DNA from 3 places in the Undibacterium sp. JH2W genome. Region 3 is predicted to be linked to each of the others. Evidence: predicted binding sites of a transcription regulator. Region 3 holds the regulator's gene; each other region holds the start of a gene.

Region 1 (10,459 bases), 260 kb from region 3:
ATCTCTTGCCCATCATTCTTTTTCCAGTCTATGCCATCTGCAGAAATTGCATGACCTATCTTGTACACCCTGTCATGCTCGGCTTGCGCATCAAAATGCTGCCAGCCTTTGCCAAAGATATACCACATATGAAAATGCCCGTCATACACTTGCACGAAGGGGTCGGCAATCAGGCAGGGTTCATGCAAAGAAGCTGATAATACCGGGCCATCACCCAGTCGCTGGAAGGTCTTACCCTCATCATGGCTGAGTGCTATGCCTATGGCGCTATCTACCGGTACTGAGCTGCGCCTGTTGACGCCACCTATGTAGCCATAGATCTGGCCTGCATGACGCATGACATTCAAAGGGAAAATGCCATGCTCGTCAAAGCACCCCGGTTTTCCCAGTGAAATCACCTCATGCCCTGAAACAGCAAGGATATCCTTGAAATTCAAGGCCATATCCACGTAGGCGATATGGCTCAGGTATTTGCCATTGCTGGTATCGAGGCTGCGAGTAGAAAAATAAATACGGGCAAAATCCTCGAACAATAGCACTTGTGGTGCTTGTGCAAATGACAGGCAGTTATTTGGAAGCTGGTGCTCTGTGGGATCAAAAATTTGTCCCAGCTTTTCCCATTTCATCATGCAATGACAGCTTTCATAGCAAGGTGTAGCCGTTTTTCAGGTAATCACTGATGTCATCGACAGAATTGAACATCATGAGATCTATGATAGACAACCAGGGCACGAATTCTGCACCAAATTGTTGGTACACGCGTAATTCTGACTGAATAAAATGCAAGTCAATATTGCGCGTTGAAAAATCATCCCTGGAATACAAATCCTGGCCACCAATCGCATTGATATAGTCGCTTGCGCCAAGCGACTGGCATATCGCCAGCACTTTGTCCCGCCCCTTTAGTGCATGGTCGATAGCCAGACTGGAGGAAATGATGATTTTTGTGGAGATATTCAGGTAAGCACAAATTTTCACCACTGAATGATGTAAAAAGCTAAATAAATTACGATCTGGATTGCTCAATATTAATTTCAGCAAAGGATAAACCTGGGCAAAGCAAGGCGCATGCAAATAAGCAGCCCTGATTTGATTCAGCATTTTCTTTGCGTCGAAATTATCCGCCAGCGCACGCTCGACGACATCCAAAGAATCAGACGCATTCTTCAGCGGCAAAGAAATTAATTGATCCCTGCCCTCCTGCAAAATACGATTCCGGTTGATCCAGCCTTTTTTTGTGTACTTGATGTTATCGTAAATAACAAATACATCAACTGCCGAGATCAGTTGAAAGTAAGCGATATAAGGGAAAAAATAGGGCTGCATAATTGCAACCTTCTTCTGAACTGGTCCAGGCAGGTGCTCAGTATTGCCATTGAAACTTGATAAACTTGTCGCCAGCATTTCTTTTTCCAGAATATTTTCTTCGCGTCGGCCACCTGTATGCTATCGCTTCAAACCAGTCTCAATGAGCGATCAGATCAGCAATTCTGTCCACATCTGCCTCACTCAAATCTGGATAGATAGGCAGGCAAATCACCTTGCTGGCAATTTCTCTGGCGACGGGCAGATTCTGATGTGAAGCTGAAGGCAGACCGCGATACATGGGGAAATCACTGATCAGTGGGTAGAAATAACGGCGGGCATAAATTTCATGTTCACGCAGTTTCTGGAACAATGCGTCACGCGACATGACATAGTCAGCTTCCACCAGGATAGGGAAATAGGAGTGATTGGGCTTGCTGTCGGCAATATCGCCGACGCAAGTGATGCCAGTGACATTTTCCAGCCTGGAACGATACTGCGTAGCGATTTTTTGGCGTGCATCCAGGACAGCATCTATGCCCTTCAATTGCAGCAAACCCAGGGCAGCATTAAATTCACTCATTTTGCCATTGATGCCAGGCGCAACTACGGTCACTTCATCAACAAATCCAAAGTTCTTGAGGTGATCTATATGCTGCTTGGTTTTAGCATCAGGGCAGACAATTGCCCCCCCCTCAAAGGTATTAAAGACCTTGGTCGCATGAAAACTTAATATGGACAAGTCGCCGAAATTGAGCAGGCTATTGCCATGATATTGCACGCCAAAGGCATGGGCAGCGTCATAAATGAGCTTTAATCCATAGTTGTCCGCAATTTTTTGTATGCGGTCGACATCGCAAGGCCGGCCATAGCAATGCACGGGCATGATGGCTGATGTTTGTGGTGTAATGGCGGCTTCGATTTTATCTGCGTCCAGATTGAATGTGACGGGATCAATATCAACAAACACTGGTTTGATGCCATTCCATAAGAGCGAATGCGCAGTCGCGACAAAAGAATATGGGGTGGTGATCACCTCACCATTGATACGCAGGGATTGCAGAGCTGTGATCAAGGCGATGGTGGCATTGGCAAACAAGCAGAGATGCTTTACCCCCAGGTATTCACACAGTGCCTGCTCCAGCTCATGATGGAATGGACCGCTATTCGTCAAGATTTTATTCGCCCAGATCTTTTCCAGATAGGGCATGAACTCTTCCAAAGCCGGCAGCACAGGCTGAGTGACATAAATCGACGAAGTACCATCCGTTTTTTTCATATTTTTTTCCAGGAAGGATGCACCACAACTGCTGTAACTTATTACTTCATTAATGTAGATCAGACTTGCCTATGGAAAAAGCTTCAGGCCCCTTGCCATCGCACCAGTTGGCCCACATTTTTCGCATCGCCTGATGCAAGGCGGTGGCAATTAATTCTGGCTTGCATTTGATGGAATCCTGACAAATTGACCTCAGTGACATTCTGACTTCGGATAATTTATCCAGATTGTCACACCAGTATTTGCCTCTCGCCACAAAATCTTCCATATCATTTGCCAGGAAACCCTGCATACCGACCTGTCCCAAGATTGCTGCGGCACTTCTGGATGCTAGCAAATTTCCATCTATAGATAAAGTCGGCACCCCCATCCACAGGCCATGATGTGTGGTTGTTCCACCATTGAATGGGAATGAATCCAGGCAGATATCAATCTTGTTATACAAGTTCAGGTAATCTTCTATGCTAGTCCGTCCGTAAAAACTAATTCTTTCAGAAGCTATTCCATGCGCCATGAAAGCTGAGGTAATCACCGTAGTGTCAAAACCGGTAGGCATGGCCCCAATCAAAATTCTGGAATTCTCTTGTGCCGACAATAATCGACACCATGCCTGTATGGTCTGTGCGTTGATTTTACTTATGCGATTAAAACTGCCAAAACTGATGTAGTCATTACTCAGCGCGGGCAGTTCTTGTACTGCCGGTGCTAATGGACTGGGTAAGAAAGGTGCTGCGCAGGGCAAATTCGCAATTTTCTCAGTAAATAGATGATCAAACTGCCCTTCTGGCAGATAAAACGGATCGCCTATAAAATAATCCATGGCTTGCAAACCCGTCGTGCCCGGATAGCCTATCCAGCTAAATTGCAAAGGCGCTGGTTTGTGTGCAAACACCATTAGCCTGTTTTTTGCGGTATGCCCTGACAAATCACACAAAATATCAATCTGGTCGGCCAGGATTTGTTCTACCACGCTACCGTCATCACTTTTGTGTATTTTTCGCCAACACTTAAAATAAGTACGCAGCTCTTTGCTTACCTCGTCTTCCACCTCATTGTTATCGTACGCATATAATTCCAGCGTAGCAATGCGGGACAAATAATCAAGGACGGGTATAGCAAAAGTGGCCACTGCGTGATTATGAAAATCACCAGAAACAAAGCCGACTCTCAACACGCGTTCTTTTTGCTTAACATTTGTATGTATGGGCCAAGCAGGCATCAGGGGCGCTTCATATCTTGTACTATAATTCAGATGTTCTTGAAATAGCTCCTGAGAATTTAACTGACCAGTTTCACTCAAACAAAATAATAAACAAGTATTGGCTTCACTCTGGTCTTTTCCATACTGAATGGCACGGCGAAAATGCTGCTCTGCCATGTCGATGTCAGAATCCAGAGAAATGCTGATTTGCCCCAGGCAACGATGAGCATTGCTTAATTTGGGATCGTTCTGTAGCGCTTTCTCAAAATACGACTTGGCGACCACAAACTCTTTTTTATCCAGATAAATACTGCCCACATTATTGTAGGCATCGGCCAGTTTGGGATTTAGCTCTATGGCGCGTAATAAATGAGGTAAGGCTTCGTCATCCTTGTCCATTAAAGACAGGACAGATCCCAATGCATGATGCGCTTCTGCTATGCCAGGGAATTTAATCGCAGCCTGCTGCGCTATCTCCAGCGCTAGGGAAAACATTTTCCGTTCACGCAAAACGCCCACCAGATTGATACTGGCAAAAGCAAAATCTGGCGCAAGTACCAGCAATTTACGCAGGCATTTCTCCGCCTCCTCCAGCTTGCCAGTAGCGCGTAAGAGATTTGCCAGATTATTGTAAGCCGCAAGCAGCGTGTCATCAATACTAAGTGCTTTCCGGTAATGCTCTTCTGCCGTATCCAGTTTCTTAGTCTTGACAGATGCCAGCGCAAAATTAAAGTGAGCAATGGCGTCGTCGGGCAATAAGTCCAGCGACCGCCGCATGGCTAGTTCTGCGTCGTCAAAATGCGCCGAATTCAATAAGACCAGACCCAAAAAACGCCAGGCAATGCCATTTTTTGTATTTTTATGGATCAGCTTGCAGGCCAGACGTTCGACTTCCTTGAAGTTAGCTTGCTCATACAGCAAAGACAATTTGTTGAGTTCCGTCTCATTTGGCAGCGCAAGGGATTTAATCTGTGATTTCTGTTTCGGCTGAGTTACGGAGCCAACTTGCAGCTCTGGCGCTGCTTGCTCCAGTGGAAGATCATTCCGCGTAATAACTGAAGTATCTTGAAAAACAGAGTCACGCAATGCTATCGCCTGCCGCACGATGTCGGCATCACCAAATAAATTCAATACTCTTATATAGGTTTCCCAATATGCTTCACTTTGCGGATTGCCTTGAATTGCGGTTTCAAGACAGGCTAGCGCTTCATCAGGTGAACCAGATGCAAGCAACAACTCGCCCAACGCAAAATTTGCATCGTGTCGGTCCGGGACATTTTCCAGAATTAATTTGTAATGCGCTATTGCACGTGACACATCTCCTGCGGCGATCGCTGCTTGTGCTAATTGCAACAACTGCTGAATTGCCAGCTCAAGCACATCCTCAGCTGTCATTTGAGCAATTTTTTCGCTGAACGCAGCCGGAGTAGCATCTGGACTCATAACAAAACCTTAATATAAAGAAGCGTGGGCAAGACCTGGCTCCTCAGGACGTATAAAAAAATGATGCTTTTCATAGCCAACAATAGCAAAAAAATGTTAACTCAAAGCTGAAAATAAACCTATAAATGGCCTCAAGTATTTTGAAATGCTGTCGTTTAGCGGAACATTAAGAGCAACTTTACCCCGAAAATAAAATATTTACTTTGAGCAACCCATTAAACTTTTGAAATAAGCGTCCGATACCTGATTGCAACGGCGGTCCAATATCCTGGTAAAACAGACCAAAGTTTAAGGCCACCGGCCATATTTACATAACTTGGGTAAGGAGAACTAACATGGCTTCATTTATTAATACCAATATTGCGTCTTTGAATGCACAACGCAATCTGACTACTTCACAGTCATCCCTGAACACTTCCTTGCAACGCCTGTCTTCTGGTCTGCGCATCAATAGTGCAAAAGACGATGCTGCGGGCTTGGCGATTTCTGAACGTCTGACTTCTCAGATCGGCGGCTTGAATCAAGCTGTTCGTAATGCGAATGACGGTATCTCTCTGGCGCAAACTGCTGAGGGTGATTTGACGCAAATCGGCTCCAACTTGCAACGTATCCGTGATCTGGCAGTTCAAGCAGCTAACGGCTCCAATAGTGCCAGTGACCGCGCAGCTCTGAATAACGAAGCTTCACAATTGATCTCTGAGATCAACCGCGTTGCCAGCTCTTCCAACTTTAACGGCGTTAATCTGCTGGATGGTAGCTTCACAGCACAAACTTTCCAAGTTGGCGCAAATGCAACATCGAACGATCAGATTTCCATTTCCTCCATCGCCAGTGCCAAGTCTTCCAGCCTTGGTGTTGGTGCCAGCTCCAGCTACGCTACCAATATCTCTGGTGGTGTCAATGGTGTAGGCGGCTTCCAGTCCGGCGATCTGGTTATTAATGGTTTCAACATCGGCGCAACTACCAGCGACGGTGTGTCTTATGCAGATAGCAAAGGTAGCGCCATTGCCAAAGCTGCTGCAATCAATGCTGCTAACGGCACTACTGGTGTAACAGCAACTGCCCAGGCAACAACAACCAGCGGCACAGCTGCAACGGGCTTTGCTACGGCAATTGCTTCTGGCGACGTTTTGATCAATGGTGTGGATATCGGTGCATTGGCTGCCGCTGGCTCCGCTGCTGAACGTGGTGCGCAAGTTACTGCTGCGATCAACGCAAAATCTTCACAAACTGGTGTTACTGCAGCATTTGACTCTACTACTGGTGCAGTTGCACTGACAGCTGCTGACGGCAGAAACATCACTGTATCCAAAACCAATGCATCTTCTGGTTTGGCTGCAACTGTTACTGGCTTGGGTAGCGCGACTACAGGTGCTGCAACAGCCGTCGGTACTGCTGCTGCAACAACCACAACAGCTGGTACTGTAAAACTGACATCGACCAGCTCTGCCGGTATCGTGTTGGCAAATGGCGGCGCAGGTGCAGCAACAACAGGTACAACCATTACTGGTACCAACTCTGCTATCTCAGCTGGCGACATCCAGATCAATGGTGTAGATATCGGCGCTATCGCAGGTGGTGCTACCGCCACATTGCAAGGCGATGCAATTCGCGATGCGATCAACCTGAAAACCAAAGACACTGGCATTACTGCTTCCAATGCTGCTGGTGTGCTGACATTGACTAGCTCAAGCAATGCAGGGTACACATTTACCGTCAAAGGTACTGCAACTCTGGCAAATTCCGGCTTGGCAGTAGGTACAACGACTGTCGCTGGTGCTGGTGCAACTGCTGCAGGCTTGACAGCTGGTGCGACTGCCGCCACGGCAACAGTTGGTGCTGGCTTATCGTCACTCGATCTGACCACAGCATCTAGCGCAACCTCAGCGCTGACAACGATTGACGCAGCTTTGGCTTCTGTCAATAGTTCACGTGCTTCTCTGGGTGCTTATCAAAACCGTTTCTCTTCAGCCGTCAACAGCTTGAATACGACTTCTGAAAACTTGACAGCTTCCCGTAGCCGCATCCGTGATGCTGACTTTGCCCAAGAAACTGCATCGTTGACACGTGGCCAGGTATTGCAACAAGCTGGTACTGCAATTTTGGCTCAGGCGAACGCGTTGCCACAAGGTGTATTGGCTCTGCTGCGTGGCTAATCAATGAGACTAGATTAGTCTTTCATTGAAAATGAGTGGTCCCCTGGTCAAATTTATGATCAGGGGAATTTTACTTTAAGGAAACATCATGGACGTCCTATCGATTACCAGTTCATCGTCAGGAGCACCTGTTTCAGATAGAGTGAGTGGTACAGCACCTACCCCGCAGATTGCGCAAAGCGCAGCACCGCTACAGACCAGCAACCCCGTAACCGCTACTGGTCAGAGTCCAAAGGCAGCCTCGGCAGACGACGTCAACAAGGCTGTTGCGGAAATCAACAAGTCGCTTCAGCTCAGCTCACAAAATCTGGAATTTAGTGTAGATAATGATGCTAAAGAAGTCGTGGTCAAGATCGTTGACCAGCAAACCAAACAAGTCATCAGGCAAATTCCGACAGAAGAAGCATTAGAGATTGCGAAGTCTCTGGATAAATTGCAAGGTTTATTGATAAAACAGACCGCCTAAGATGAAATTTATGTCTATATTGAAAACAAGCAGGTAAATTCCCTTCTAAAGTCTGATTTACCCTTGCCGTTAATAAAGTAAAGTACTTCCAACAAAAGGGGAATCACGTGGCAGGAATTCAATCAACAGGCATTGGTTCAAATCTCAATGTGAACGACATCGTCTCCAAGCTGATGCAGGTGGAGAGCCAGCCGTTAACAACATTGGCGAAAAAAGAAGCCAGCTACCAGGCCAAACTATCCGCTTACGGAACACTGAGTGGTGCAGTTAGTGCATTCCAAAATGCCCTGACATCGCTTAACAACCCAACTACCTTTCAATCACTGAATGCCAGTGCCGGTGACTCAACCATTGCATTTGCGACGGCTAATAGCGCCGCGAGCGCAGGTAGCTATAGTGTTGCTGTCAGCAAATTGGCGCAAGCGCAAGGGATATCAAGTGTGGGGCAAGTCAGTTCCACAAATGCCATCGGTGCAGGAACTGAAACCACAATTAGTTTTGCTTTTGGAACAATTACCGGAACTGCCGTTGCTGGCACCTATCCGGGCGGAACCACATTCCAGCAAGATGCCAATCAAACCGTAGGCACAGTAAAGATCAATAGCAGCAATAATTCACTGCAAGGGATACGCGACGCTATCAATGCCGCCAATGTCGGCGTTTCCGCCTCCATCGTCGGCGATGGCAGTGCCACTCCTTATCATCTGGTATTAAACTCAAGTAAAACCGGGGCTGCATCCAGCCTGAAAATTACTTCATCTGGTGAAGATGCCGCAGTGACTTCCTTGTTGGCTTACGATCCAACCGGCACACAAAATTTTACTGAAGTCAGCACCGCACAAAACGCCAGCCTGACGGTGAATGGCATTGCGATTTCCAGTGCTTCTAACACAGTCGTTGGGGCCATCCAGGGTGTTTCTCTGACGGTATCCAAAATAGGTACTACCTCTATTTCTGTTTCACCAAACACTACAGGTATCACGGCAGGTGTGAATAGCTTTGTCAAAGCTTACAATGACCTCAACACAACGATAAAAAGCCTGACTGCCTATGATCCCAATACCAATAAAGCAGGCTTATTATTAGGTGACTCAACGACACAAAGCGTGCAAAACCAGATCAGGAAAACTTTGTCCTCGTCCGTCAATGGTTTGGGTGGCGGCTTGACGACTTTGTCACAGATAGGGGTCAGTTTTCAAAAAGATGGTTCCATTTCACTAGATGCTTCCAAGTTATCCACTGCCCTGGCGACCAAGTTTAGTGATGTCGGCGGCTTGTTTGCCTCAATAGGCTCCGCTACCGACAGTCTAGCCAGCATTACCGGTTCATCTTCGGCCACCAAAGCTGGCAGCTATGATCTGGCCATTACCCAAATCGCCACCAAATCCAGCCTGACTGGCGACCTGACCCTGCCCGTCTCCACCACCATCGACCCCAGCACCAAAATTAGCGTCACTCTCGATGGTGTGGTTGCAGATGTCAGTCTCGCGGCTGGCAGCTATAGCTCCGCAGACCTGGCAACACTGATTCAATCGTCTATCAATAGCACATCAGCCTTTACGGCAGTAGGTGCAACGGCAAAAGCAAGCATAGTCGGTGGCGTTCTGGTTTTGGAATCCAATAAATATGGCTCCACTTCCGCCATCAATATCGCTGACAAATCCGGCACTGGCGTTGCTTCGCTGACCGGTACAGTAACCACTGGAAGTGCAGGCAAAGATGTGGCCGGCACCTTGAATGGCATTGCAGGAAGTGGCAATGGACAGACGCTGACTGGCGCAGCAGGCAGCACCGCGGAAGGACTTAAATTACTCATCGCCGGTGGCTCTACCGGTGCACGAGGCAAAGTCAATTTTTCTGTTGGCTATGCAACCCAACTAAGCAGTCTGTTGAGTGGTTTCACCGGAAGCTCAGGAACTATAACCAGTACCAGCTCTGGCGTCACTGCCAGCATCAAAGACATAGGCAAGCAGCGAGATACCTTGAACAGCCGCTTATTTGACGTAGAAGCACGTTACAGAGCGCAGTTTACTGCCTTGGACAGTATCGTCAGCAGCCTCAACAATACCAGCACCTTTTTGAGTCAGCAATTGTCAGCATTGACTGGTAGCAGGTAATTCAAGTAATTGAGTAATTTGTTCAGCACGCAAAAGAATATAAGGAAACGAGATTATGTTTGGCTCTCCACAAGCACGCGGCGCAAATGCCTATGCAAAAGTTGGCATTGAGACTGGTGTTGTCGCCGCCAGTCCACACAAGTTAATTGTCATGCTGTTTGACGGGGCAATTGTCGCTATTTCAAATGCCGTGCATCACTTGAGTGCAGGGGAAATCGCGTCCAAAGGGCAAGCCATATCAAAAGCCATTGCCATCATAGAAAATGGCTTAAGAGCTAGTCTGGATAAAAAAGCGGGTGGCGAAATTGCCCTCAGCCTGGATTCTCTCTATGAATATATGACTGCCAGATTACTCCAGGCCAATCTGGAAAACAGTGATGTCATGCTGACAGAGGTCCAGAATTTATTGCGAGATTTGAAAACATCCTGGGAAGCTATTGCTCCTAACAAAGAAATCGTCAATGAAGCCCCAAAAATGAATGTCGATCCTTT
Region 2 (10,459 bases), on a different contig from region 3:
CATCACCATACAAGCCGACGTCGCAATAGAATCAGAAGTCCTGCGTCTGTTTACCGAACTGGACCAGCAACTGGGCAGGCTGGATGCACTGGTGAACAATGCTGGCATACTCTTGCCGCAAAGTCGCCTTGAAGACCTGACGGCAGAGCGCATCAATCGTCTGTTCAATACCAATGTCTGCAGTTATTTTTTGTGTTGCCGCGAAGCGGTACTGCGCATGTCGACCAGGCACGGCGGCAAGGGTGGTGCTATCGTGAATGTTTCGTCTGCAGCTTCTCGTCTGGGGTCGCCGAATGAATACATTGATTATGCAGCGACCAAAGGGGCGATAGATACTCTCAGCAAGGGCTTGTCACTGGAAGTGGCAGAAGAAGGCATACGCGTCAATTGCGTGCGGCCTGGCTTTATCGATACCGATATGCACGCTGATGGGGGTGAGCCTGATCGCTTGCAAAGAGTCAAAGCAAGCATCCCGCTCAAGCGTGGTGGCGAGGCAAGTGAAGTGGCTGCAGCCATTAGTTTCTTGCTCAGCGATGCGGCATCTTATATCACCGGGTCTTTTTTGGATGTGGCGGGCGGACGTTAATTTCTGTGTTTGAAATGGTGTTCAGCCTTGCTGGTTTCACTGCGCTTCCTCAATCTTGAAGATCACGCCCTTGTCATAAGTAAGGCGAACATATTGTCCTTCATGGATGACGCCACCTTTGGAGGCGAGGACTTTATAACCATTGTTGCTATCAAATTCAGAGATTTGAAAACAAGTATCGATAACGCAAAAACTATCGAACTTTTGTCCATTGCCAGCCTGGCGAAATTGGCTGACCGGCCCTTCTACTGTGGGCAGTGTGCCCAATTCTTTTAGTTCTTGCAGGCGTCGGCCATCACGCCAGGCAAATAGAATGACGACAGCAATAATGGCGTTGAGTGTGCCAGCAATCCAGCCCGTCTTTTTTAATGACCATTTTTGTTGGTGAGCATGCAGGAAAAGTATCGCAAAACCGCCTAAGCCCACAACAATTGACCACGTGAGGATGAAACGCAGGCTTTCTGCATTGCTAATTACTCCCTCAAATAGAACTTTGAAATTCATGGATTTTATTAAAATAATATTAATGCCATTGTTTTTACTCCGACAATTCTAGCATTGAGGGTGGTAAAGTGCTGGTTTAGAGCATTCCATCATGAGCATAGTTACCATGTTTACACTCCCCCACTTTTCGATACCCTTGCGTGTATCCGTATTTTTATTCGCATGTGCAGGTCTTGGTGTTTCCTCCAATACTCATGCCCAGAATCTATATCGCTGCGGCAGCACTTATCAGGATAAACCTTGTGACAACGGCCAGACTGGCCAGATCATCAAGAAGAATCCCAGCCCCTCTCTCTCGGATAAACCACCTCTGGATGCGAATTGCATACGACGTGGCGAAGAAGCTAAAAAGATCATCTGGATGAAAGAAGCAGGTGCCTTCCAGGATAAATTGCTTGCTGATGCAAAAACAAGTGAACAGCGCAAAATCATTGCCGATGTCTACGCCCAGCGTGGTAACTCCAATGACATCCGGCTCAAGATAGAAAGCGATTGCATGGCAGACAAAGACAGCGAACGCAAACTTGGCGTTCGACCTGGCGATGAAGACCTCAAGCGCCAGGAAGCTGCTGAGCGTAAAGCGGCCAATGGAGACAAGGCAAAAGACAATACCAAGCCCGAAGCTGACGATGCCGCTCGCCTGCAAAAATTATGTGAAGGCGTGCGCAAGAAAATCACCGCTGCACAGAATGCTCAAAGATCAGGTGGGACTGCACAGGAAATGGAAAATCTGGCTGAAAGCAAGCGTGAAGTGGAGAAAATGCTCAAAGAAATGGGTTGCAGCAGATAAGACACGCGCCTGACAAGATCATATGAAATATAGAATCGGTGCAGGTCCCTATCTTCTCTGCATGTCGTCTTTAATGATCGCCTGGTCGCAAGCGACGCTATATACCTGCCAGGCTTTGATGCAGCAACAGTCATAAACAGTACAGAACTAGCGTACTATGCTTCTGGTTTTAGTACGCTTGTGGGCCTGGCTTTTTATCCACTATCAGCCGGACGCCCGCGATTTGAATTTCCCTGGTTGGGCTGCCAAGGTCCTGGCGTTGCCGTTTTTGGGTGTGATTTTGTACCCTGATGTGTTTTATGTCAGGGTCAAGCTGGAGTAATGACTTTGGTGATCCACCAGCCCCCTCAGGATTTGCCAGGCGCTGCCTGGCATTGCTCTTGTCTCTTGCTGCAATTGCCCAGGTGGCAACTACCCTGCCACAGTTCCATATGACGTGCTATCTCTTGAAGAGCAAGCTGGCCCAGGCCATCTGACTCCACCATCAATCACCAAACACTTCCTGCGTCGTGCGCACCATGATGCGGCTATTGACTGGTGTTGAGATATTCGCCCACACCCAGTTATGATGTTCAACAATTTTCTCTGCGCGTATATGTGGCCGGTCGCCCGTCGTATGTGCATCGGATAGTGCGATCACATCAAAGCCATGCGAGGCGGCAGAACGTATCGTGGAATCGACACAAAATTCCGTCGCCAAACCACATAAAATCAAATTGCGTGCACCAGTGATTTTCAAATGCGTCAACAAGCCAGTCTCAGCAAACGAGTCGCAGGCAGTTTTATCGACAAATACATCGCCTGGAGCAAACGGCAGTTCTGGTATCACTTCCCAACCGCCCGACCCTGCCAAGGCATCATCATTGGCATGGCGCACAAAAATAACCTGTCCCCCATGTCTGCGGGTATACTCAGCAGCATGGCGGATACGGGCTATAACATTGGCTTTGTCAAAACGCGGAGTCGGGCCATGCAGCCAGGCATTTTGCATATCGATAATAATTAGGGTATTCATTTGACAATGCTTTAATAGGCTAAAGTTATATGATACTGCTTTATATTGGTCTGCGTGCAGTGCAACATCGACGATTTGTCAGCACTTTTTAGCGCCATTATTTGTTGCCAGAGACAATCAGCTAGCTTAAGGTTGAAGCTAGCTCAGCAACACTATCCAACACTTGCAAAGCTTCTTCTATCATCTTTTCTGCACTTCTGCCTGGATATGCCGTGGCAGCAACGATAAGGCGCGCACTTAAGCACAAGCGCAAGGCGCTGACCGGCACTTGCTGGCGTACCCCACAAGTAACTGGCTGTCCTAGTTGCACATGTTTTTCTTTTTGCAATTGTTTATATATCTGCATGGTTTGATCACACCCTAGCACTCGCTGATTGCTGACATCATTGAGCAAGAAAGAGAAAATGGTGGGTAGATGATCCCACGATGTAATTGTTTTCAAGGCACTTCGATCTGGCACCGTAATAGGTAGCAGAGTTAGCTTTCTTTGATTCGCAAAATACGCTTGCACCGCATTCCCAAATTGCAATATAAAATCGCTGATAGCCGTATCGGACACTTGGCGAAATGCGCGTAATTCTGCCAGCGCAGCTACCCAGCGCAAAAGCAAACCCGTATTCGCATGCTTGTGCAAATGCGCAGCCCCTCGCCAAAGACGGGGCCATTCCGCCCGACTGCAGTAGGCTTGCAATGCCTGCGGCAGCGGCACTTGCCTGAGCTCGCTGGCGATACCTTGAGGAATAAACAGCGCACCAGAAAAACTGGGGCCGCTGACAAACTTGGAACCCGTCACGGCAAGCATGAAACCCTGGCGCAAATAGCCATGCACACTGGCATTCGAGAGTCGGAACTGACAGGCATCAACCAGCACCCTGAATTGCTTGGGATATCGTTGCTGCACACCTAAAGCAAGATTGATGGAGGGTGCCAACATGCCAGTCTTGCTGACATCTGCCAGCACCAGCATGACTTGCTTTTGCTGGGCAACAGCAGTGTCGACCAGAGCCTTGATTTCTGCATCCACCTCACCTGCATTGCGCGCCCTGCCCTGCACATCCCGGATGGCAATGCTCACCAGCTCTGTGGGACTGGCCCCGACCATTTTATCGCCCGCACCAACCGTCACACCCAGGGCAGTACGCTGGCTGAAGTGCTGCCCGCTCAGGGCAGCAGGTACTGAACTGCCGGTTTCGCCAGGTTCAACCATGATGACTAACATGGGTGCGTCTTGCTTACCCGACTGCGCCAGCAATTGCGCGGCAATCAAATGCAAATCTGTACCAGAGGCAGCAAATACAATATCTGTTTCCGCCAAACCTGCATCAGCTTTATCACCAGTTAAGCCACACAATTGCTTGAGTTCTTGCCTGGCTAGTTCAAATTCATTTTCTACCAGCGCATACAGGCTGACATGGTCATGTGCTGATTCCAGTTTTTGATAAACAGCGCAAGCAGCGGATCTGGCCATGGCTGAGATTGTCGAGGCGGTGGCTGAACCATAGGCCAGCGCTATGCTATCTGGTACGATGCCGCAGCCGTATTTGTTATAACCCTCATTATCCAAGGCAATACGCGCATCACCACCCTGGGTCAGGAGTTGTTCCAGGGGAGGTAAATTCATGCCTCTGTGAATTAACATATGATCTTGTCGCTCGCCCCGCTTATCCTTGATAGGCAGGTGACATTGAGGCCGCCTTGATGAGCAGATCGCGGAAGGCGGCAAACAGTTTTTTCATGGGCTCTTGCTTGTAAGGGAACATATCGACGGGGTCCATGGCATGCACGATCATGTCGCTGTCCACTTCAAATATCAACAACTTGCCATCCTGGGTTTCGCCACAGTCTATGCCCACATAGTCGAGATCAAGGCGCTTGAATATTTCAGCAAAGGCAGTGGCATGGCGTGGGGCAAAGTCTGCATCAAAGCTCTCCATGAAACGCGCCTCTTCTGCCCGCTTCTCTGCACTGTCTGTCATGCCAGCATTGAGGTAATGGATCATCCAGTGCTTGGAAATACCCATGTGCGAGATGAAAGGCTTGCCATCAATGAGGATAATGCGATACTTCCTGAATTGGCCATCAACACTGCGATAATCGACAAAACGCGCGATATAAAATTCTTCACTGGGAACAGCTTGCAGATAATCCGGCACATCCTCTGGAGACAATATCTTGCGCAAACCCTGCCCAGCATGTGAACCCAAAGGGCGGGCAATGATAGGGAAATCATCTCCTCCCAAAATACCGCTGACAGCCACTTCACCACTAGCTATCTGCTCCATTGTTTGCCGACTGATACGCGCCGAGGTCGGCATGGCGACTCCTGGCGCGTCTTGCAGCAAGGCGCAGGCACGGTCACGGCCCAGATGGGTGATGCGCTCAGGGGCATTCAATACCGGCGTTGGCCAGGTCTGGATAATTTCTTGCAGGTCAAGCAGCAAGTCATTCTTGTCATCGGCCTCGCCTACTGCAACAAACATTACGTCATGCGGCGGCACTTCCGGGATGGCTGGTATGCCCAAGCCTACATACAGCATTTCCAGCGCGATGTCAGAATCTTCCACCAAAAATTCCAGGGGCGTATTGGCCATCAGATCGCCCTCCGCCATGAGGGCCAGCAAACGCAACTTGGGTTTGCCAATCGCAGGAATCGAATATAGTGGCTGCAACTTCAATGCTTCCATCTGGGTGGACAAGGCAGCATCGCGATGCCCTAGCAAAAGCAATACGGTCGCCAGGTTCATCAAGGCATGGGCATCGTCGGGATGTTCCTGGGAATAGGCGATCAATTCTGTCCCCAGTGGCTTCAAGTCACCGCCGGAAAATGCCTGGCGCATCAAAGGAGCAAGACCGATTAATTTGCTTTGCGATTTCTTGCTACCGTCTTCACTGAGATTATTGTCCATATGAGTAGTCGCCTTAGTAGTCGTCTGAAAGGTGAATTTGTTCAGCAATGCTGAGGGTGATATCCAGCAAAGCATCGATGTCAGCAGTCGTGGTCCTGTGATTGACGATGGCTGCACGTATGGCCAGTTGCTCACGAATGATGGTGGTGGACGGTGCTGCGATACCTGACTCCTGCACCAGTACCACGACTCTGGCATTGAGGGCATCACACGCTTGCGCGCTTAGGCCGTCGACACGATAACGGAAGCAGACTATATTCAAGGCAACTGGCGCCAGCAATTCCAGCCTGGGGTTGGCCTGGATACGGTCTTTGAGGTACTGACCCAGCTCACAAGTATGGCTAATCATTTGGCCCAAGTGCTCAGTGCCATACACTTGCAAAGTAAACCAGGTCTTGAGGGCACGAAAGCCACGCGATAAATCCGGGCCAAAATCACAGGGCCAGGGGGAACCACCTGCCAAACCCTGGTCTTCACGACGCAGGTAGCTGGCAGGCGTGGCAAAAGTCGCATAATGCGCTGCACTATCACGCACCAGGATAAACCCGGCATCATAGGGTACTTGCAACCATTTATGAAAATCAAAGGCAATCGAGTCGGCACACTCAATACCGGCCAGACGCGGTGCAACCGTAGCAGACAAGATACCCATTGCACCAAATGCGCCATCTATGTGGAACCATAATTTTTCGGCACTGGCAATGTCTGCCAGGCCCTGCAAATCATCAATGGCCCCTACATCGACAGAGCCTGCTGTACCTACCAGCATGAAGGGTGTCTGGCCTGCGGCGCGGTCAGCCTCAATTGCAGCCTGCAATTGATTGGTATCCATTTCAAAATTCGCATTCATGGGTATCACACGCAAGGCATTCCTGCCCAAACCTGCGATATCCATGGCTTGCGCTATGCAGCCATGTGCACCAGCCGAAGTGTAGGCGACCAGTTTTTGCGGAGCAGCCCCCAGCCCCTGCTGCCTGACCTCTGCCCCCAGGGCGCGGACCCGGGCTACCAGAACGGCGATGAAATTTGCCATGGATGTGCCAGTCACAAACAAGCCGCTTGCGGTATCGGGAAAATGAAACAAGCTGCTCATCCAGCGCGTGATCTGGCGCTCGACTTCTATGGGTATATGGTCACGCCCCCCCAGGTTGGCATTCAAGCCTGCTGCCAGCATCTCTGCCAGTGTCCCCACCGGGTTACCACCACCCTGCACCCAGCCCATGAAACCGGGATGACTATTCCCTACTGAATAGGGCAAGATGTTATCCATGAATTGCTGGTGTACCTCTTGCAGTTCTGCAGGGGCAGTTGGCACTCCAGACTGGAATTTCGACCTGACTTGGTCCGGTATGGTTTGCCATACCGGCCTCTCACGTATCCGCTCGGCATAATCAAGGATATCGTCCAGCATGCGATGCCCCTGGGCACGCAATGCCTGCCAGTCTTCAGGGTCCAGCGAATTGTGGGGGGATTCTGTCATTCAAAGATCCATCTTTCATCGTTGCAGATACAGAGTGGCATAGACCTTTACTGTCTATGCTTATACGTATTATGGATGAGGGTATGGCGTATCAAGCGTCAAATAAAGCTTATTTTGCAGCTTTATTGCAGCAAACGAGGACTTCAACTCCCGGGAGTGGCGGGCGGGCAACAAACTGGCGGAGCTTTGCCTGGGATGAGTACGAAAAGAGTACAAGATAAGCGTCAGTCGCCCAGATATTCGGCAAAGAGCTGCTTCTTTGCCCTGGCGCGCGGACTGGACCAATAATCGCCTATCTCCATGATAATTTGATCGCCCGAAGCTACCTTCAGATGATAGGGCTTGCCCATGATGACAGCATGCACATACATGGCAAGGGACTCGGCAAAATCATCGTAGGCATTGGTCGCGGCATAAAGGCTGGGGAAACCGGTTTTTTCCAGCGCCTGATAGATCGCCAGTATCAAATCACCAGAAACTTGCTGCTTGCTATAAAAACGCAGCTCTTTGCGATGCGCAAAATCATGTCTGAGCAGAGGGATGATGTCACCATTCATGGCTATCTGCCAGCACAGACTTAGAAAAGTATATTCTTCACCAGGCTTGAATTTCTGTGCGCCTATCCACCAATCCGGCAAAAATTCGCTATTGGCAGTCAGCACATGACCAAATTCATGCAAGAGCAAGAACTGTATGGCATTTTTTCGATTATCGTTCTCGCTGGCTTCAATTTGCAAACTCAGTTGATAGGCTGAATCAGGTAGAAATGGGGTATTTTCTTTCCAGCTAGCCCATTCATTGGCGCTACGTTGCAAGAAAGCCGCATCATCCATGAGGATGACCATGCCCAATACTTGTCCGTCAGGCCCGACGATAACATCCGTGACAGCAGATGAGCCCAGGCCACGCCCAAAATACACGCCTAGCAAAGGTTTATCCAACAATTGCAAGACTGCAGCAGGCAGCTCAGCCATGGCAGCGCGCACATCAATTAAAAACTCGGGATGGGGTTCGACTTGGACGGGGGTGTACTCAGTACTGGTGTGCTTGGCTACATAGACCAGCAATTCCTCAGAGGCATTACCCAGCCGGTCGAGAAGGGGGAGTTGGCCTTGCCTGACCCAATAATCCACATCCGGTGTCTGGATCACGCATTCATCCGTTCAGGCAAGATCGTTGAGGAATATACCTTTTTTACCCTCAAGGTCTCGTGCAATCGCCAATACTTCTTTGGAAGGGATTTGCCTCAATACTGCCTTGGTTTCATTATCGACAATTTGCACAACCACTTTCCCGGAATCATGGTCAAGATTGAGATTAACGCTGTTATTAAAGCCTATGGCACGATTGATCTGCTCCACAGAGCTTTTTAGTTCGGAGGCGCTGATCTCATGCTGGGCATTATTGTTTTTTGCAACATCCTGACTAGCATCGCTGGCCGATACAGGCACAGCCGTAGTAGTGGTCTTGACCAGGATAGGGGCAGCCCTGACATCTTGTCGAGAGTCAACACTGACACCGCCAGCACTCCCGCTTGGTATTGAATTGATGCTCATTTCACTCTCCGACCCTCGAATTAAACAGCATGGCGGATTACCGCATATTGTGTATTACGGTCGATTTTGTCAAAAGTTTAGGCCCAGGCTACTTAGGCATGCAGATATTAATGTATGGAAATGTAAGTGCCCATACCAATAAATTAAATAATGTTAATATTTACAATACTTTAAAATAGCATCAATGCCAACTATTTTTTATAAATATGTAATTAATACCAAGTCAGCATGTCGCTCATCGCTTTACCGGCAAACAGGTCAATCAAACTATCTGCTACCGCCCTCACTCTGGGAGACCGACGCACATCCTCGTGCATGACCAACCAGAGTTTCCTGGCGACCAGGTCAACTTCCTGTTCCACCTGCAACAGACTACGGTGGGAATGGCGTAAATAATGCGGCAGCACCGTCACACCCATGCCTGAAGCGGCAAACTGGCTCAAGACCAATTGATCATTACTGCGCAAGATAAGCTTGCGCCCATTGATGTAGTTTTCCAGCCATTGATGGTGCGGGGTCGCAGAATTTTTTTCGTAGGCAGCAAACTCCCACTTTGCCTCTTCACGGTTTTTCAGGTAAGCCTTGCTGGAATACACGCCATACTGGATGGCAGCCAGCGGCTTGATCACCAGGCCTGCGGTTTGCGGCCGCACCATGCGCAAGGCAATGTCTGCTTCGCGCTTACCCAGGCTGACATGGTGACTTTCGGCGAATAATTCCAGTTCTATATCAGGCAATGCCTGGCTTAAGGTTTTTAATTGAGGTGCCAGCAGAAACGCGCTTAAAGCGGGTGGTGCAGAAATGCGCACTACACCTTCTAATTTTCCCATGTTCAAGGCTTTTCGCTCAAAAGAAAACCAGCGTTCCTCTACTTCCCTGGCCTGACTCAATAGCTCATGACCTTCTGCCGTCAATTGCCAGCCGCGCACCAGCCTGTCAAACAGGCGTAGCTGCAATGCCTTTTCCAGCGCATCAATACGACGGGCAACGGTAGTGTGCTCCACCTGCAGGCGGCGCGCTGCCCCGGTCAGTGTCGTGCTGTCGACCAGTGCCAGGAAATAACGTAAATCATCCCAATTCATCATGGTGCAATTATGCACAGTCCAGGCGAATTTTTCAGTAATTTTCTTTCTGCATGAGTTTGGCTAAGCTGCATCTCAGTACCCTATCCAAGGGGTGCATCGCAGCATCATTCAAACAGAGAGAGCAAATGCAAGCCATACAATTATTTTCGCAAGGTGGGCCAGATGTACTGGAAGTCCGCGACATCGCCATACCTGTCCCTAAAGAAGGTGAAGTGCTGGTAAGAGTGGACTATGCAGGTATCAACTATGCCGATGTGTATCAGCGCAATGGCCAGAACCCTGCTTCCCTGCCCTGCATACCCGGCGCAGAAGGGGCAGGCATGGTGGTAGAAGGCAATGCAGAACTGTCGGCAGGCAGCGCCGTTGCCTGGTTATCGCATGCAGGTTCTTACGCCGAATACGTCGCCATCCCCGTCTGGAAACTCATCGTTTTGCCCGCAAAATTGGGCACACAAGAAGCGGCGGCGGCCATGCTGCAAGCGGTCACCGCCCAATATCTGTGCGAAACCAGCTATCGTGTGCAAGCAGGTGATGCTG
Region 3 (10,459 bases):
CAATATTGGCATCACTAGTCTCATCATCCTCATCGTACTGGCTGTTCTGGGGCCTGTAGTGCTGGGTTTGTTTGCATCGCATTTGCCGCAGATCGACAATTTATCCATTAATGGTGTGGTATTGATTACCTTGCTGTGCGCCTTGCTGGCTTGTGCCGTGTTTGGCCTGGCCTTGAAAAACCAGTTACAACCGATACCCCAAGTGATAGGTGCAGCCCGCGTGGTCGATACCGTCACCATGAACGCCCACCCGAATAAAATGTTGGAAGAGCTGGACAGGATCTTGATGGAGAAATGGTTTAGCCGTATCCCCAACCGCAAATATACGCGCCGCTCACCCATCATTGAAGGCCAGCAAGGGCAGTTCACAGCCGAGATTTTTGAAGAAAGCCAGCCTTGCCCGCAAGCTGGTCGGGTGGCTGAAGGACTTAAGCATGCCCTGGCAAGCAAGGAATTTTTCTGGCTGACCTGTTTGACGGCGCTGGCATTTGTTTTGGTTGTCAGTGGCACCCTGGTGGCCGTCATATTGACACGCGCCCTGTTGGCAGGAGAGGCGATCTGGACCAATATTGCCCTGACTTGCAGCTTGTTTGGCGTTGGTATGTATTGCTATCGCGCTGCTCATGTACTTTGGGGTCGCTTTGATTTTGTATCGAAACTGATGTGGGTTGATATACAGGGGAGTTTTGAAACCGCCAGTGTGCAAATGGGCAATCAGATTTCAGGCAATCTGCAAACCAATAAGAAAGTCATCAACATAGAATCCATGAGCTTGCGTGTCTGGGTATCTGAAATCGACACCGTCATTTTTGGACGCAATTCTCCACGTCAATTGACGGGCATGCGGGGTTTGCAAACAGATGCAGAGGAATTGGCGCAAAGCCTGAAAATTTTTGCAGAACAAAATTCCATGGTGGTGGCACCGACATCTGCAAAAGATATAGAGCGTGCAGAAAAAATCGGCATGATGAATAAAGTGCTTGCTGATCCTGTCGCAGCTTTGGCCAAGGACAACAAACAATTGTCGGACAATGCTACGAAAGAGCAAGCGCAACTCGCCACGGTCATGGAAAAGATCAAGTCGGCCCTGGCTTGCCGTGCCTGTGGTGTCGCTGTGGATGTGGATGCCAGTTTTTGTGGTGAATGTGGTACGCGCGTGGCGGCAGAGTAGATTTTTGCTGCGAGCTCGGGCCATGAGTTTGCAAAGCCTGGCTAGTCGTCTTTGTGTGCTAGCCATGACTGGCTTGTTTAGTTGATATTTTTTATGCCTGCAAAGCCAGGCATTCACTTCTCTTTAGTCCTTTTCCCATTCCTTACCAAGAGGAAGAGGGTATTTCCTCCCTTATTCCACGCATCTTGTGCTTCTGTCATAGCCAATAATTACACCTGTACATTTGCGTAATCAAAGCAGTGATTGCTTTGTGGAAATAACAGGAGTCGGCAATGGCCGAAGATAGCGATCTCGAAAGAACCGAACCGGCCTCGCCCAAGCGCCTTGAACAAGCGCGGGAAGAGGGCGATGTTCCACGTTCGCGCGAACTATCTACCTGCACCATCTTGCTGGCTGCAGGCGGCGCGTTATGGGGCATGGGTGACGGGCTGGTACGCCAGCTCAATCATGCCCTGGTTGCAGGCCTTTCGCTGGAACGGGCGATTATCTATGACAATGAGCTGTTGTTTTCAAAAATTAGCGCCAGTTTGTGGGAAGTCTTGGTGGCTTTTGCCCCTATCGCCGGGCTTTTGCTGGTGGTGGCGCTGGGCTCGCCTTTGCTGATCGGTGGCTGGCTGTTCAGCGCCAAAGCCCTGACGCCGAATTTTTCGCGCATGAACCCTATATCCGGCCTGGGTAACATGATTTCTACCCGTGCAGGTGTGGAATTGATCAAGGCCATTATTAAAACCATCCTGGTAGGTACGGTAGCCTGGATAGTCATCATGGGGCAAAAGAATGCGATTTTTGCCTTGCCGCTGGAGTCGCTGAAATCTGGCCCGGCTCACGTTGGTCACATGATGGGCGTATGTTTCCTGGCTATTGTCGGTTCGCTGGCTGTGATCGCGGCCATCGATGCACCTTATCAGATGTGGCAATACGCGGAAAAACTCAAGATGACGCATCAGGAAGTGGTGCAGGAATCCAAAGAGGCGAATGGTAATCCGCAAATCAAGGCAAAAATCCGTGCCCAGCAGCGCGAAATGGCACGTCGCCGCATGATGTCTGAAATCCCGACTGCCGATGTCGTCGTCACCAACCCGACCCACTTTGCTGTTGCCTTGAAATACACCGAAGGTGGCAATGGCGCACCTAAAGTGGTTGCCAAGGGTGCAGATGCTGTCGCTGCCAAGATACGTGAATTGGCGAAAGAACATAAAGTCCCCTTGCTCGAAGCCCCACCACTGGCGCGTGCGCTGTACAAGCATAGCGAGCTTGGTGATGAAATACCGGAAGCCCTGTACGCCGCCGTGGCAGAAGTACTTGCCTATGTCTATCAGCTGCGCAGCTATAGCAAGGCAGGCGGTAATAAACCTGTAGTGCCAAATGACTTACCTGTACCACCAGAACTTGATCCAAATAATCCTGCAGGAGTACAAGCATGAATAGCCTTACCTTACCTGCCTGGATGAATGGCCTCAACACTAGGGCACTGGCGGCTCCTTTCCTCATCATCCTGATGCTGGCGATGATGATATTGCCTTTGCCAGCATTTATTTTGGACGTTTTTTTTAGCTTCAATATCGCAATTGCAATTATCGTTTTGCTGACCAGCTTGTACACCATCAAGCCACTGGATTTCATGGTATTCCCAACCGTGCTGCTGGTCAGTACCATGTTGCGCCTGTCCTTGAACGTGGCCTCGACGCGCGTGGTCTTGACTGAAGGTCATACTGGCCCGGACGCTGCCGGTAAAGTGATTGAAGCCTTCGGTCACTTTTTGATAGGTGGTAATTACACCGTTGGTATCGTGGTCTTCGTGATCCTGACTATCATTAACTTTACTGTCGTCACCAAGGGTGCTGGCCGTATTGCCGAGGTGGGTGCACGTTTTGCCCTGGATGCGATGCCAGGCAAGCAAATGGCGATTGATGCCGATTTGAATGCAGGCCTGATTGCAGAGCAGGAAGCCCGCCGTCGCCGTACCGAAGTCGCGCAAGAAGCTGAATTCTATGGTGCCATGGATGGTGCCAGTAAATACGTGCGTGGTGATGCAGTGGCCGGCATCATGGTTACTGTCATCAATATTGTTGGCGGTTTGGTGGTGGGCATGGTCCAGCATGATCTGGATTTTGCTACAGCGCTGAAAAACTATACGCTGCTGGCGATTGGTGACGGCCTGGTTGCGCAAATTCCTTCCTTGATTATTTCTACCGCAGCCGGTGTCGTCGTTTCACGTGTCGCAAGTGATCAGGATATCAGCGGGCAGTTGATAGGACAGCTGTTTGCCAAGCCCCAGGTCATGCTGATCACCGGCGGTATCATCGGCGGCATGGGCTTGATACCTGGCATGCCACATATTGCTTTCATCTTGCTGGCAGCGGTGCTTTGTGGTGGTGGCTATATGCTGACCAGGCGCAATGAGGCTGCACCTGCTGCGGATGCCAAAGTGGAAACGGCCCCTACTGCAGCTCCTCAGGAAATGGAAGAGGCAACCTGGCAAGACATTTTGCCTGTCGATACCCTGGGCCTGGAAGTGGGTTATCGCCTGATCCCGCTGGTGGATAAAAACCAGGGTGGTGAACTCTTGCGACGCATTAAAGGGATACGTAAAAAGTTTGCCCAGGAAGTCGGTTTCCTCTCGCCTCCCGTGCATATCCGCGACAATCTGGAATTGAAACCCTCGGCTTATCGTATCACCCTGAAAGGGGTAGAGGTCGGTGCTGGAGAGGCCTTGAGTGGGCAGTATCTGGCGATCAACCCTGGCATGGTTACGGGCAATCTTCCTGGTGCTGTGACCAATGATCCTGCTTTTGGCTTGCCAGCGATATGGATAGAGGCGGCCATACGCGAGCAGGCACAAGCCATGGGCTATACCGTAGTGGATTCCGGTACTGTCATTGCTACCCATCTGAATCACCTTATCACCAGCCATGCAGCTGAATTGCTGGGCCGCCAGGAAGTGCAATTGCTGATGGATCACCTTGCCAAAGACATGCCAAAAATGGTGGAAGAGCTGGTGCCAAAATCCATGCCATTATCGACCTTACAAAAAGTCTTGCAGAATTTGCTGATTGAAGGTGTGCATATCCGCGATATGCGCACCATCATAGAAACCTTGTCTGAACAAGCCATGCATACTCAGGATGCCAATGAGTTGACAGCGCAAGTCAGGATAGCCCTGGGCCGTGCCATCGTCCAGCAAATCTACCCGACGGGCAATGAGATGACCGTCATGACATTGGACAGCCGCCTTGAGCGCTTATTGATGCAGGCGCTGCAAACCAGTGGCGCAGACGGTTCAGGCATAGAGCCTGGGCTGGCCGATACCTTGGCCAGCCAAACCCAGGCTGCCGCTGAACATCAGGAGCAGATGGGGCTGACACCAGTGTTGCTGGTGCCCGCACCACTACGCGCCTTGCTGTCGCGTTTCTTGCGCCGTAATCTGCCGCAGTTAAAAGTCTTGTCACACGCAGAAGTACCCGAAACAAAAACAATTAGAGTCACCAGTCTGGTCGGAGGTCAATCATGAACGTCAGAAAATTTACCGCGAATACTTCTCGCGAAGCTTTGCGCATGTTGCGCGATGCTTTGGGGGCAGATGCCGTGATCCTGTCGAATCGCAATGTGGGCGGCAAGGTGGAGATTCTGGCGATGGCTGATGAAGCCATCAGTGCCATCGCGCCAGATAGTGGTGAGCAAGCGCCAGTGCCTGAAGTACCGCGCTTTGCGCCACGTTTTCAAACCGAACAGACCAACCCTTTGCACAGGCCAGTGGAAAGAGCGCTGGAACGTGCTATCGACATGCCTGCCTTCAAATCACAAAAAAGCACCAGCGCTTTTGCCAGTGAGATCGAAGCACCAGTCAGCGCCAATGAACTCAATGATGTGATGTCTGAAATTCGCTCCATGCGTAGCATGCTGGAATCACAACTGGCAGAAATTTCCTGGACGCAGACACAGAAACGTCATCCGCAAAAAGCAGAAATCCTGCGCGAATTGCTGGCCACTGGCTTTAGCGCCAGCCTGTCTCGTTATCTGGTAGAAAAACTACCAGAAGCGGGTAAGCTTGAAGATGGCCTGGAGTGGATCAAGAATGTCCTGGTACGCAATCTGTCCACCATCAATAATGAAAATGAAATGCTGGAAAAGGGAGGGGTGTATGCCCTGGTTGGCCCTACCGGCGTTGGCAAGACCACCACCACGGCTAAACTGGCTGCGCGGTGCGTGATGCGTCATGGTCCATCCAAGCTGGCACTGATTACGACTGATGGTTATCGTATCGGTGGTTTTGAACAGTTGCGCATCTACGGCAAAATCCTTGGCGTGATGGTGCATGCAGTCAAGGATGAGGCAGACTTGCGTATTGCCTTGTCCGAGCTCAAAAACAAACATACGGTATTGATCGATACTGTCGGTGTCAGCCAGCGCGATAAAATGGTCACCGAGCAGGTGGCGATGTTGTCTGGAACAGACACTCCGGTAAAGCGTTTGTTATGCCTGAATGCGACATCGACGGGCGAAACTTTGAGTGAAGTGGTGCGTGCATATCAGGGTAATGGATTGGCTGGTTGTATTTTTACTAAGCTTGACGAAGCAGCGACCATAGGTGGTGCACTTGATATTGCGATACGCCAAAAGCTCATGGTGTATTACGTCGCCAGTGGTCAGCGTGTGCCTGAAGATCTGCATATCGCTAACAAATTGTATTTGATAGACCGTGCCTTCAAACTCAAGCGTGAGACGGCGGCTTTCCGTTATCTGGACGAAGAATTGCCTCTGTTGATGGCGGGTGCTGCATCGGTAGCCAAGGCTGCTGGACGTTTTGGTCAGGAGGTGTCCCTTGTCTAGTTTTGATCAGGCAGAAGGTTTGCGCCGCATGCTGGCGGGACCAAAACCAAGAGTGTTTACTTTTTTATCTGCTTTGAGAGAGGATGAAAAAAGTGGCATGCTGGTCAATCTCGGGGTGTCGCTGGCACGCCAGGGTAGCCAGGTCTTGATGGTTGATGCGCGTGCTTCGGAGAACAGTGTAGGGGCATGGTTGAATGCCAGGCATGATCAGACCTTATTGGATGTAGCGAGACAACAGCGTACAATGAAGGAAGCGGTCAAATTGGTAGCTTCCGGCTTGTCTGTGACGATGTTGGCCAGGCACGCCTGGTTACCGACAGAAAGTGCACGCCAGTTATCCAGAGTCTTTGACACCGTGGCCAATAGTGCAGACTTGGTTATTGTTGATAGTGATATCAATCGTGACGATACTTTTCCATTGGCCACACTGGATGACAGTGAACTGGTAATACAGGTGTCGGCTGATCCTGACATGATCAAGGCGGCATATGGATTGATCAAGCGGGTGAGCAACCGGGTAGGCAGGCGTGGTTATGGTATCTTGGTCTCTGGAGCATCGGAAAAAGAGGCGAGATTGATTTATACAAATATGGCGCAGGCAGCCAGCCGGTATCTGGCAGTGCCATTGCATTATGTTGGTAATGTGCCAGAAGACGAATATGTAAGAAAGGCGGCGCATTTGGGGCGTTCTGTAATTGATGCTTTCCCCAAGGCGCTTGCTTCATTGGCATTTTCACGGCTGGCCGAGCAATTGGCAAAGACTGCGCGTTCCACATTATGTGTAGAAGGAGTACCTGAGCTGGGTGTCGGTCTTGGAATTTAATTAAAAATGTACACCGCTAGCGGAAAATCAGATAAAAACTTCCTTTTGAGGGAGCATGCGCCCCTGGTCAAGCGTCTGGCTTACCAGTTGAAGGCGCGCCTGCCTCCCAGCGTGGAGGTCGATGATCTTGTGCAGGCCGGTATGATAGGCCTGCTGGACGCCGTTAACCGTTATGAAGATACCCACGGCGCGCAATTTGAAACCTATGCAGTACAACGCATACGGGGTGCCATGCTGGATGAATTGCGCAGTAGTGACTGGTTGCCACGTGGCGTGCGTCAAAATATGCGCAAGATAGAAAATGCCATGAATGTATTGCAGCAGAAGCTGGGGCGGCCACCTTTGGAAACCGAGGTCGCCAAGTCACTCAAGCTGAGCCTGGAAGAATACCAGGACTTGCTGACAGATAGTGGCGGGCATCAACTTGTGTATTACGAAGACTTTCATGACTCAGATACCAGGGAGCATTTTCTCGACCACTATTGTTCAGACTTGTCTGGTGATCCTTTGCAAGATCTGCTCAATGATGATTTTCGTGACGCAGTCATAGGTGCGATAGACAGCTTGCCAGAACGAGAGAAGTTGCTCATGGGTTTGTATTATGAACAAGAATTGAATCTCAAAGAAATCGGTGCCGTGATGGGCGTGTCGGAATCACGGATATCCCAATTACATAGTCAGGCAGTCGCCAGGCTCAGGGCTTACTTAAGGGAGAAAGCGTGGACTGGGCTAGCATAGTCGGATTGATACTGGTGGTAGTTGGCATTCTGTCCGGTCAATTGATTGAGGGAGGGCGCTTGTCATCACTGGTGCAGCCAGCAGCATTTGTGATTGTCTTTGTTGGCACTCTGGGAGCAGTATTGCTGCAAAGTCGCCTCAATACGTTCAGGCGTGGTGTGCGCATGCTGCGCTGGGTAGTCTCGGAACCACCAGACAGCAGCAAAAAGAATGTTGAGGATGCCCTGGTCTGGAGTGTAGTGGCACGGCGTGAGGGCTTCCTGAGCCTGGAGCGTTATATGAATGCTTCCCCCGATCCTTTCATAGGCAAGGGCTTGCGTCTGGTCATCGATGGTATAGACCCTATACGTTTGAAAGACATACTCGATGTCGATATTTCCCTTTATGAAATGGAACAGCGCCAGGCTGCCAAGATCTGGGAAGCAGCGGGGGGATATTCCCCTACCATAGGGATACTTGGTGCCGTCCTGGGCTTGATACATGTGATGGAAAATCTCAGCGACCCTTCCAAGCTAGGTGGTGGCATTGCGGTGGCCTTTGTTGCCACTATCTATGGTGTGGGCATGGCGAACTTATTGTTTTTACCAGTCAGCAATAAACTCAAGGAAATCATAGGCCGTGAAGTGACACGCCGTGAAATGCTGTCCGATATCTTTTATAGCATTGCTCTCGGTGATAGCCCGCGCGTGGTAGAAGAAAGACTGACCAATCACCGAAATTGAAGATTTAAAAACTATTTATGGCAAGAAAAAAATACCATGAAGAGCCAGAAAACCATGAGCGATGGCTGGTTTCTTATGCGGATTTTATTACCTTGTTGTTTGCCTTCTTTGTTGTCATGTATGCCATTTCCTCTCTGAACGAGGGCAAATACCGGGTTTTGTCGAATTCGCTGACCGGGGCTTTTGGCAAGGTCATGACTATCAATCCCAAACCAGTGGATGCGCCAAACGAGCAAGTGATCAAACTTGATCCCCTGCCTTTAGTAAAGAATCGCAGCAGCGAGGGTTTGCGCAAGGAGCGTGCGCAAATGACCACCATGGCCAAGGATATTTTGACTGTACTGGAACCGCTGGTCAGAGAAGGTAAGGTCAGGGTGACCCAAACCAGTCGCGGTATCACCATAGAAATCAATGCCAGCCTCTTGTTTGCTCCGGGGGACGCGCGCTTGAATATTGATTCCATACAGGCACTGAAAGCGATTGCCGGTGTACTCAAAATTGATACTCATGCCATACAGGTAGAAGGACATACTGATAATCTGCCTATCAATAACCCGATCTTTCCTTCAAACTGGGAATTATCTGCGGTCCGTGCCAGCACCGTGGCGCGCCTGCTGACCGAGAATGGCGTGGATGAAAACCGGGTAACTGCTGTGGGGCAGGGGGCGAAATTGCCTGTAAGTGAAAATGATACGCCTGAGGGACGAGCCAGAAACCGGCGCGTGTCGGTGACTATATTGGCGGTATTGCCTGAGCCCGTAGTGGAAGTGCCTATTGTGCCTTCTGCTGCGGCTACATCCTTAGCTGCGCCAGCTACCCGGCCTGTAGCGACGCCTGCGCCCGATATCTCACCAGATCCCTAGCGAGATAAGAGAAGAGAAATTGGGTGAGTTGGGGAATTAAATTGACAGTCTTAACGAGACTTAGGTGGCAATATAACCCTTGCCTGGTGTACTTTTGACTGTGGATTGGCCATTCGGGCCATACATGGAGCCCGCCTGGTTGGTATTTTGCTGCAACAAGTTCAAAGTTGCCTGGTTCAAGGACAATCTGCGATTGATCAATAAGCCGTTAGCCCGGTTATCTTCTTTGGCTTGCGCGGTCAGTTGCAACAGCGTATCCCAATGCTGGGCGCTATTTTGCATGGCTGTCGCTTGCAAATAGGCTTGCATGCCGTCGATATCGGTTTTGTATCCTAATTCTTGCAAATATGCATTACGCTTTTTTTCAAGTTCCGTCATCTGGACTACAAGTTGCCCCTTGCTCTGGGTAAAGTCATTGAGCTGAATCACATCGCTTTCTATCAATGCGGTTTGCTCTTTTTTGAGCAATTCGGCAAGAGAAGACATAATGCTGACTTCTTCTTGAAGGCATAGTTCTATGGCAGTGTGTCCGGAACTTCTTGTGTTCATGTTAGCGTTTTCTGGCGTTGAGCAAATCTTTAACTGTTTCCAGAAGCCCATCAGCGACTTTTTCCGAGTTCACTTGAAAGCGTCCTTCAGAAATGGCCAGCTTGATTGCTTCCACTTTCTTCGTCTCAAACACGGCACTGCCAGCCTGCGTATTCTGCAGTGCCTGCAATTGTGTGGACAGTGTCGAAATTTGTACTTTCGACGAATTCGCAGCGGGCACCGCATTTTCCGCGGGTTTTTCCGTGCGAGCCTGTTGCGGGCTGACTGGTAGCCCCGCGGTCTTATTCAATGCGTCATCAATTTTCACAGCGATACCCTCTAGTGTGGGACTTACAAACATCTACATCCAGTTTATCGGCCGTGTAATTTTAAACTTTAACCTTACTGTAAAAAAATATTGCATCTATTTAATTCTGTCAGATTAAAAACTTGCTATTAGTAAACTATTTCTATGATGCCACCATTTTTTGCGATACCACTGATGGTCTGTCCCGAATTGGTTTTTGCCTTGGCAATTTGACCATCTGCTGCATTATTGAGCGCTATCGCATCTGTTGCCACCTGAAACCCTGGGCCCGAGCTGATGACCCGCACGGACTGGCCTTGTTGTATCACGGCGGGGCTTTTCAAGGCATCCATGCGCATGACGCCGCCAGACGGGATGGAAACCTGCATGCTCTTGCCTATGGCCTGTTCTGGTGCCGTGATGACACCCGGAGGCAATTTTGAAATATCGCCCTTGATCTTGCTCAAGTCGGCCAGG

The links. Region 3 encodes FliA, which starts transcription of late flagellar genes. Its sites were predicted from a motif close to CTAAAGTTTNNNNNNNNNNNGCCGNTA; they were not measured.
Region 1: ACO0LC_RS13120 (flagellin) is a predicted target of FliA. The motif match lies at 5,444-5,470, and genes of this name have one in related genera.
Region 2: ACO0LC_RS12450 (flagellar protein FlaG) is a predicted target of FliA. The motif match lies at 8,892-8,918, and genes of this name have one in related genera.

What each region holds. Positions count from the first base shown of each region.
Region 1 is NZ_JBMPOT010000008.1:38,265-48,723, forward strand. It holds gene ACO0LC_RS13100 (hypothetical protein) at 1-629, opposite strand, end outside; gene ACO0LC_RS13105 (WbqC family protein) at 643-1,326, opposite strand; gene ACO0LC_RS13110 (DegT/DnrJ/EryC1/StrS family aminotransferase) at 1,466-2,584, opposite strand; gene ACO0LC_RS13115 (tetratricopeptide repeat protein) at 2,634-5,228, opposite strand; gene ACO0LC_RS13120 (flagellin) at 5,564-7,384, shown strand; gene ACO0LC_RS13125 (flagellar protein FlaG) at 7,473-7,850, shown strand; gene fliD (flagellar filament capping protein FliD) at 7,958-9,967, shown strand; gene fliS (flagellar export chaperone FliS) at 10,023-10,459, shown strand, end outside.
Region 2 is NZ_JBMPOT010000007.1:219,676-230,134, forward strand. It holds gene ACO0LC_RS12400 (SDR family oxidoreductase) at 1-586, shown strand, start outside; gene ACO0LC_RS12405 (hypothetical protein) at 623-1,090, opposite strand; gene ACO0LC_RS12410 (hypothetical protein) at 1,197-1,880, shown strand; gene ACO0LC_RS12415 (hypothetical protein) at 2,038-2,202, shown strand; gene ACO0LC_RS12420 (hypothetical protein) at 2,180-2,356, shown strand; gene ACO0LC_RS12425 (isochorismatase family protein) at 2,365-2,895, opposite strand; gene ACO0LC_RS12430 (hypothetical protein) at 3,017-4,516, opposite strand; gene ACO0LC_RS12435 (ATP-grasp domain-containing protein) at 4,557-5,801, opposite strand; gene ACO0LC_RS12440 (pyridoxal phosphate-dependent decarboxylase family protein) at 5,815-7,281, opposite strand; gene ACO0LC_RS12445 (hypothetical protein) at 7,506-8,432, opposite strand; gene ACO0LC_RS12450 (flagellar protein FlaG) at 8,445-8,837, opposite strand; gene ACO0LC_RS12455 (LysR family transcriptional regulator) at 9,050-9,922, opposite strand; gene ACO0LC_RS12460 (quinone oxidoreductase family protein) at 10,048-10,459, shown strand, end outside.
Region 3 is NZ_JBMPOT010000008.1:294,971-305,429, reverse strand. It holds gene ACO0LC_RS14355 (hypothetical protein) at 1-1,171, shown strand, start outside; gene flhB (flagellar biosynthesis protein FlhB) at 1,444-2,595, shown strand; gene flhA (flagellar biosynthesis protein FlhA) at 2,592-4,682, shown strand; gene flhF (flagellar biosynthesis protein FlhF) at 4,679-6,001, shown strand; gene ACO0LC_RS14335 (MinD/ParA family ATP-binding protein) at 5,994-6,824, shown strand; gene ACO0LC_RS14330 (RNA polymerase sigma factor FliA) at 6,831-7,562, shown strand; gene ACO0LC_RS14325 (flagellar motor protein) at 7,544-8,284, shown strand; gene motD (flagellar motor protein MotD) at 8,302-9,147, shown strand; gene ACO0LC_RS14315 (flagella synthesis protein FlgN) at 9,208-9,696, opposite strand; gene flgM (flagellar biosynthesis anti-sigma factor FlgM) at 9,698-10,003, opposite strand; gene flgA (flagellar basal body P-ring formation chaperone FlgA) at 10,132-10,459, opposite strand, start outside.